Regions from separate parts of the Pseudoalteromonas sp. c7(2019) genome, predicted to be linked through region 1. Evidence: predicted binding sites of a transcription regulator. Region 1 holds the regulator's gene; the other holds the start of a gene.
What was found. The regulator LexA, encoded in region 1, represses DNA repair genes until DNA is damaged. The targets are predictions, from matches to a motif close to TACTGTATNNNNATACAGTA.
Positions count from the first base shown of each region.

Region 2: the regulator LexA is predicted to act here: its motif matches at 2,568-2,587, upstream of dinB (DNA polymerase IV).

Region 1 is NZ_WTKS01000018.1:73,072-77,466, forward strand. It holds gene coxB (cytochrome c oxidase subunit II) at 1-1,006, opposite strand, end outside; gene lexA (transcriptional repressor LexA) at 1,490-2,107, opposite strand; gene GQR38_RS17510 (PaaI family thioesterase) at 2,275-2,715, shown strand; gene GQR38_RS17515 (hypothetical protein) at 2,716-3,096, opposite strand; gene GQR38_RS17520 (hypothetical protein) at 3,410-4,135, shown strand; gene GQR38_RS17525 (chaperone modulator CbpM) at 4,211-4,395, opposite strand, start outside.
Region 2 is NZ_WTKS01000003.1:175,285-179,679, forward strand. It holds gene GQR38_RS04460 (leucyl aminopeptidase family protein) at 1-1,373, opposite strand, end outside; gene dinB (DNA polymerase IV) at 1,503-2,555, opposite strand; gene GQR38_RS04470 (thioesterase family protein) at 3,236-3,670, shown strand; gene GQR38_RS04475 (aldo/keto reductase) at 3,680-4,395, shown strand, end outside.

The DNA.
Region 1 (4,395 bases):
ATGCTTGCATTGCCGTACCGGGTCGCCCATGGATAACTACATCAATGTGATCTTTTATATCGCCAAGCACTATAGGGCTGCCTTTAAGTGCAGGAAATACACCCGGTAACCCCATGCCAGTAGGCTGATGACATGCAGCACAATTGGCCATATATACTTGTTCGCCTAAAGTCATTAATTCTTCTTTTGGGAGGGTTTTATCAAGTAATGCGGCATCTGCTAATGCTGCTTTTTGTTTAGCTTGCTTTGCATCTGCAAGCCACGTTTTAAAATCAGCCTCAGATTTAGCGACCACCACAACGGGCATAAAGCCATGATCTTTACCACACAACTCAGCACATTGGCCTCGGTAAGTACCTTCTTCGTTTATGTTCGTCCATGTTTCGTTTATAAAGCCGGGATTCGCATCTTTTTTAACTGCAAAATCAGGTACCCACCAAGAGTGAATAACATCGTCAGAAGTCATTAAAAATCGTACTTTTTGATTTATTGGCAGTACGAGAGGTTTATCAACCTCAAGTAAGTAGTTAGGATTTTTATCTGCAAGATTCGCTATTTCATCTTGCGGGGTAGATAAAATAGAGTAGAACTCTACATCTTCACCCATATATTCATAATGCCATTTCCATTGCGAGCCTGTAATTTTAATAGTGAGATCAGCTTTGCTGGCATCTTCCATTGCAATTAGGGTTTTAGTGGCTGGTACTGCCATAGCAATTAAAATAACAAACGGGATTGCAGTCCAAAGTATTTCTACTTTAGTGCTTTCGTGAAATTGGGCAGGTACAGCCCCTTTAGATTTACGGTGATGAATAAGTGCCCAAAACATAATTGCGAACACTATCACCCCAATCACACAACATATTATAAATATGGTCATGTGCAGCTGATATACATTATTGCTTATATCGGTTACGCCTTTGCGCATATTGTATTGGCTGTTAGCCAAAACTGGGTGCGAAAAAACACATAATATAAGCCACAAGGTAGAGGTCAGTTTACCCATGTGACGGCTCCTTTGATGCTATTGCGAATGCAAAGCGAAGAGGCATACGGCTTAAACGCCAATTCGTTATTTTTATTTTTTTAGTCAATCTCATTTAATATTGATTGGTTTTGCTGCGCCAACAACGGGTTTGTGTATATTGTGTGTTCTCAAAACTAAAAAGCTGTGAGTTATTATTAGCTCAGCACATTAATAATTAGCTAAAAAATGAACAACAAGCAAGTTTTAGTATAAAAAACAATCAGGTGATATTGAGTAATTAATAAAAAATCAGTAACCAACTAGGTAACAGTAAGTTCAAAAGATGAGCAAAACAAAGGGGTTTAACGTATTCGGAGGGGGAAAATATAAGTGCAAAAAAGTTTACAGCTTAAATTGTCAGTGAGCTATTTATGCCCTATTTTTAGTGCGAATTTAAAACAAAAAATGCGTACTAATTAGTACGCATTTATAAAACTGCTTGTTTAAAAGCTATTTTTAAAGTCACATCCAATCAGCGTTTCTTATAACGCCAACGGCTAAGCCTTCAATATTAAAAGACTCATTCTCAAGATCTACTTCAATAGATTCAAAATCGTCGTTTTCAGCATGAAGTAATACTTTACGACCCGCTTTCTCAAGACGTTTTACAGTTACGTCTTCATCTAGGCGGGCAACAATAACTTGCCCGTTTTCAGCGGTTTGAGTACGATGTACAGCAAGTAAATCACCATCCATAATACCAATATCTTTCATGCTCATACCGTTAACGCGTAGTAAAAAATCTGCAGCCGGTTTAAACATTAATGGATCGATTTTGCAGTGACTTTCAACGTGCTCTTGCGCCAAAATAGGTGAACCAGCAGCAACACGCCCTATAAGCGGTAAACCTAATTGTTCTGGCTCTTCTTCTTCAATTAACTGAATACCACGGCTTGCACCTGGTTTCATTTTAATTGCGCCTTTTTTAGCAAGTGCTTTTAAATGTTCTTCAGCAGCATTGGCACTTTTAAAACCTAATGTTTGCGCTATTTCAGCACGTGTAGGAGGCATACCAGTGTCTTTAATAAAAACTTTAATTAGTTCGAGTATTTGAGCTTGGCGGTTCGTTAATGGTCGCATACAACTGGTTTTCCATACAGTACATTTAACTGTAAGTATATACAGTTAAATAAAAATCGCAAATTTAAATTAAGCCTTAAAATAGCCAAAGTAATTTCACTTGTGTACATTTTAGGGATATAACTAAAGCTAGATTTATAAATGATTAAAAAAGCAAAGGAGTCATTATGAGTATTTGGTACCAGCCCATCACTTTAGAGCTGTGCAAGCAGTTAGAACAAGGCATTGATGGCCAAGGAACATTAATGAAAACCATGGGAATAGAAGTCACTGAAATTGGTGATGATTACTTAGTAGCCACTATGCCGGCAATTCCTGAGCATCATAATCCAATGGGAATGGTTCACGGCGGTGCTAACGTTGTACTTGCCGAAACAGTTGCCAGCTATGCAGCTAACTTTGTTGTCGATTTTACAAAATTTTACTGCGTGGGGCAGGAAATTAGCGCAAGTCATTTAAAAGCATCTCGCAACGGCACTTTAACAGCAACGGCAAGAGCGTTTCATATTGGCAAACGTAGTTCAGTGTGGGAAATAAAAATTACAAATAGCCGCAATGAGCTGTGCTGCGTATCAAAAATGACCGCAGCAGTCGTAGAGCGAAGATAGTTACTTTTCGATTGGGTAAATTGTAATTTCCATACCCGCACCAATCGCAGATATACGTAGTAATGTATCTGCATCTAAGGCTTGATTAAAGCACTTAGGTGAAGTGCCTGATTCAAAACCAATATCAAACGTTCTACGTGAACAGCTTAACCATTGTTTTAGCGCGTTACGCGAACACGATTCAATAAGCTCACATATATGGTTTATTGCTTTGTCAGGCGTGTTTACTACACCTGTTGCTTCAATACGCGCTAATTGACGGTATTCGTCTTTGTCATAATGTAAAATCGTCGCGACTTTTTTCAAGTCTGCCACTAGCAAACTAATATCTTGCTTTGATTCAAGCTCAAGATCTACATTTAAAAATTGAATTTCCGACATCGTTTCGTATTTATCCTCTAATAATTTCATTGCAAACTTTAACGCAGTTTTACCGTTATACCAAATCAACTATGCTCTATTAACAACTTTATATAGATATTTCGCAGCTTTTAAGTATTTTTTAGCGTTTAAAGCTAGCTGGATATCAAACACTCAGCTCAATTAAACAAATAAGTCATGTTAGCAATTTAAGTGTAATCTTTTTTATTTTTAAATGATTACAGTAAGCTATAGTTTAAACTGCGACAAAATGTCGCAGTAACTAATCCCATTAATGTAATAAACTAGCCTCTAAAAATAATAAGACTAAAACATGAATAAAAAAATATTTAAGTATGCTCGCAAGTTACATAAATGGCTCGGTTATTTGCTCGCATTACAAATTTTAGCTTGGCTATTAGGTGGTTTAGTCATGAGCGCTATCCCTCTTGATAAAGTTCATGGGGAGCATCTTGCAACACGTACTCTTAATAACCCATTTACGCAGGCTGATTATGTTGCCTCCCTTGACGATATTGCATCTCAGGTGGTTAATCCAACACAAATAATTTTTGAGAACTTTTTAACCACACCTATAATTACAGTAATAAATAAAGATGAACAGCAAAGCTTTAACGGTATAACAGGCCGGCCTTTTGAGCCGCCAACTAAAATACAAATTACCGCAAATGCTAAAGCACACTTACTTATTGATGCTCAAGTGACAAGCGCTGTACTGCTAAAGCAAGGTATGCGAGAAGTTGGATATAAAACCAATGTTTGGCAGGTACAATTTGACGACACATTTAACACAACACTGTACTTGTCAGAAAATAACGGCAGAGTTGTCACCGTTCGCAGCACACTATGGCGAATTTTCGACTTTTTTTGGATGTTACATATTATGGATTACGATGAGCGAGAGGATTTTAATAATCCGCTGCTTATTAGTTTTGCAGCAACCAGCGTACTTTTTTGCCTAAGTGGAATATTACTACTTATGCAAAACATACGACTAAAACGATTTATCCGAATTAAAAGTAAGAATAAATCAAAGTAGTCATATTGGTTTTTAAGAACTAGCGCACTCTCACCAAAGAGTAAATAAGCCCTAGGAAGTACCCAAGGGCAGATTTTATTCCAAGTGTTTAAATCGACTCAAATGTCGCTTTAACATTTCGTTTTCGAAAATCAACTCATCACGCTCATCCAGCAATTGTAAAACTAAAGCTATTGCCGACCAATCTAACGAAAAGTCATGTTGAATACGGGCCGCTTTTTTAACTAAGGTCACTGCAGATACCGTAAATTGCCACTGCG
Region 2 (4,395 bases), on a different contig from region 1:
CCACCAACAATAGCCATAAACGCCATTGGGAACTGATGACCACGAGCAGTAACAGCAGATGCTGCGTTATTGCTAGATAAAACATCGTCAGCTAGCGTGCGTGGTTTAATAAAGTCGTAATCTTCACGGCGAGAACGCGATACTTCAGCGCCATCGGCCCACAAATCTCCAAGGTCAGCTATTTGACGTGAAACACCAGCGCTACGAGCTGGACCATTTTCAACATACGCACCGTATGGACCCATTGCACGTGCCGCGTGACCCGTTAATGTAGCAACAGTAAATAACGTTGGGTTTATTTCGCCTTTAGCTAAATCTTTCATTTCGCTAAGCAGGTCGCCCATTGCTAAGCGCCCTTCTGCATCGGTATTACCAATACGTACACGGATACCTTCGCGGCTAGTAATAATTTCATCTGGCACAAAACAATCCGAGCCAATAGAGTTACGAACAACAGCCAAGTACGATACTACTTTAACGCCTTTAGGCTGATAATCCGCAACAGCTTTCATAAAGCCCGCAACAGAAGCTGCGCCACCTTTATCACGACTCATGCCTGCCATGTGCCCGCCAACTTTTAAATCGGCGCCGCCTGTATCGTATACAAGACCCTTACCTACAAACATAAGTGTGCGAGTAATTTCGCCCTCTGGTACATATTCAAGCTTAACAACACGTGGGTGATGGCGCTCAACTGCATACGATGCACGAGCAACAGTGCTTAGCATTGGGTAGTTTTTATCAATAGCTGCAATATCATCAATTACGTCAACCGCAATGTTTGAGCCTTTAAATAAATCAACGCAGTAATCAGCAAAACGTGGTGGAGCCATACGCTCAGGTTCGGTGCCACATAAGTCACGCGCGGCATATTGGCCCGCAGCAATTGCATTAACAGCTTTAATTGTTTGCTCGCTTGCGCCAACTAAACCAATTTGAGTAATAGGTTCAATACTTTCACCGTGATATTCACGCGCTTCTAATGGCTGCCATAAGGCTTGGCAAGCGCCTAAATAAGCAACTTCTAAAGCATGCTGATAACGGCTATCGCCATTTAAATTTGGTAAAAATAATGCAGGGTTAACACTACCCGACGCTTTTGCTTCGTTAATTGCTAATTTAGCAGCATCAAAATAACGGCGAACATCGTCGTAATCTCTATTTAACGGACCCGTTGGCGCAAGTACAACGCGTTTGTTTTCAATCACTAATAAAGTAACTTGTTTACCAATACGAGAATCAACTTTTGCTTGGTCTAAAATAGCATCACGTAATGAGTTATTTGGTAATAGAGAAAAGTCATCACTAATAATAATAAGCGCATCATGAGATGTGCATTCAAGGCTTGCACTAACCGCTTGAGGGTATGCCATAAATAAAGTCCTGTTAGAAAACATAAGCCCCTATTATCGTCGATTTAAATATTGAAGACCAGCAAGGTGCGATGGGCTAATTATACAACTTGCCAATAAATGGCAACTTGGGGTTACAGGCTTTACAGCTTAATCGAGAATACTAAGTTGAAAGTTTTGTTCTGGCTCACTTTTAATGCCAACGCCTATGCCAAGTAATCTTACAGGTTGTTGTAGCCCTCGTTGATAGGCCTTAGTAAGAAGTTGAATAAATATTTCTGTGTTTAGCTCGTGGTATGCCTGATCGGCTGAGGTCACTACAAAATTTGCAAACTTCACTTTAACACTCAGCTTATTAATACGGTTTTGTAATTGCTGTTTATTAAGCCTTAAAACTAATTCGTCTAACAATTTTGGCAGCTCATCTAAGCACTCTTGTAAACTTGTTTTATTGTATTCGTAGGTATGCTCAACACTCAGCGACTTTCTGATGCGATCTGTTGATACTTTACCAACATATTCACCTGCACATTTTTGATAAAGCGACACACCAAAATTACCCACATGTTGCTGCATCCAGTTAACGCCTTTTTCACGAACATCCTTGCCGGTATATAAGCCTTTTAAATTTAGCTTTTCGAGCGTTACTTTACCCACCCCCGGAATTTTCCCCAGCGGTAATTGCGCTAAAAAGTCATCGACCTCATGAGGCAAAACGACAAATTGACCATTCGGTTTTTTTTCGTCGCTGGCTATTTTGGCAATAAATTTAATCGGTGCAATACCTGCTGATGCAGTGAGCCCTGTGGCATTGTAAATATCGGCTCTTATTTGCTGTGCAATAAGTGTGGCACTGCCTTTACAAGCAGTGCTGTCTGTTACATCTAGGTAGGCTTCGTCTAAAGAAAGAGGCTCAACTAAGTCTGTGTAGCGGCTAAATACTTCACGTATTTGATTTGAAGCTTCTTTGTATACAGCCATGCGCCCAGGGACAATAACTAAATCGGGGCATAATTGTTTAGCATGATAGTTCGACATAGCCGATCGTACGCCATATTCTCTAGCTATGTAGTTAGCGGTTGAGAGCACGCCTCGTCGGCTATTGCCTCCAATAGCAAGCGGTACACATGCAAGTTTTGGATTATCTCGCATTTCTACTGCTGCATAAAAGCAATCCATGTCTATGTGAATAAACTTCTTCATCACCACAACAATAACTGGTTATTTATACAGTCATTATTATAGAATCAAATGTGATAAGCAAGCCTAGGGCCTGTTTATCTTTCGAGGTTAAATTTGCAGCAGTATGTTTGGTATTTAGGCAAGGCAGAGCCTATGTAGTGTGGTTATTCCCCATAAATAGGCGATAACGTAGCACAAATGCCAAACATACGCTGCCCGAAGGGTTCTGCCTAGGGGCAATTTACTCTTTGTTGCTCGGTTTTTACTTAGCCCACTAGGTCACAAACCTCGCGCCGCGATTAAATAGCCCCTAGATTGAACAAATTTTAATCCTGAAAGGTCAACAGGCCCTAGTTAGCGATTAAAAAAAGCGCTTATTACCTTCTTGCTCTTTATAACCGCGCAACCAAAACATAACCTCGAAAAAAAACCCCGCTAACATTAAAATAATAGCGCCTGATTCGTTACCCATTGCGTAACAGGTAAAAGAAGCTATAAAAACCAAACAAGCTAAGGACCAATTAATTATGTTCTGCATATTTCTACCTCTGTGTGTTTTCTGTGTTTGTCTGTGTAATTTAACTGTAGACCTAAAATTAAATAGGTACAATCATCTTATAAAAAAACATGCCATTAATTACCTTGAGCTCGTAACCCCATGTTGATAATCTAAGTACTTTAAAATTAAGGGCCAATAAATAATGCAAACGTTTAAAGATCAGCACCCTATCCATACCGACATCACCGTAGCGTGGGCTGATATGGATGCACTACAACACGTAAATAATGTAGTGTATTTACGTTACTTTGAAATAGCCCGAATCGACTTCTTAAATAAAATAAATCTGTTCGATACAATAAGCCCTAATGGCGTGGGCCCGGTAATAAGCGAAAATAACATTCGTTATAAACGCCCAGTTACATTCCCAGATACGCTTACAGTCGGTGTTACTATTTCTGATATAAAAACAGACCGATTTGTTATGAATTACACCGTATTTAGTCACGCACAAAACGCTATAACAACAACAGGCACTTCAAAAGTGGTTATGTTTGATTTTGAAACAGGCCAAAAAGCCCTCATTGCAGAGCCTCTTTTATCGGCGTTAGTTAGCTACTCTCAAGACGAGCAATAAGGAATCCTCATGCAATACAGCCCACTTGGCAGCAGTGGTATTAACGTTTCAAGAGTATGTTTAGGCAGTATGACTTGGGGTAAACAAAATACTCAAAGCGATGCTGATGAACAAATAGCCTACGCGCTAGAGCAAGGCGTAAACTTTATTGATACAGCCGAAATGTATGCAGTACCGCCCTCTCCAGAGACCTATGGAAAAACTGAGGAAATTATTGGCGATTGGCTATCGCGTAATCAGCAAAAGCGCAGCGATGTGGTACTTGCTACAAAAATTGCAGGCAATGGATTATCGTGGGTACGTGATGGTGGCAATATTACGCGCCAAACGGTAATAGAAGCCGTAGACGATTCACTTAAGCGCCTTAAAACCGACTATATTGATTTATATCAGCTGCATTGGCCAAACCGCTCTACCCCGCACTTTGGCAGACAGTGGCCCGGCACTCTTAAATTTACCGACGTAAATACACAAGAGCAGCAAGCTAGTATGCTTGATATTCTAGAGGGCCTTAATAAATGTGTTAAAGCAGGTAAAATTAAGCACTGCGGTTTATCTGACGATACGCCATGGGGTATAAGCCAGTTTTTAAGTTTGGCCAAAGAGCATAACTTACCGCGTATGGTATCTATTCAAAATGAGTTTAGCTTAGCGCACGCTAAAGACTGGCCGTATTTAATAGAACAATGTGTACACGAAGATATTGCCTACTTACCGTGGTCGCC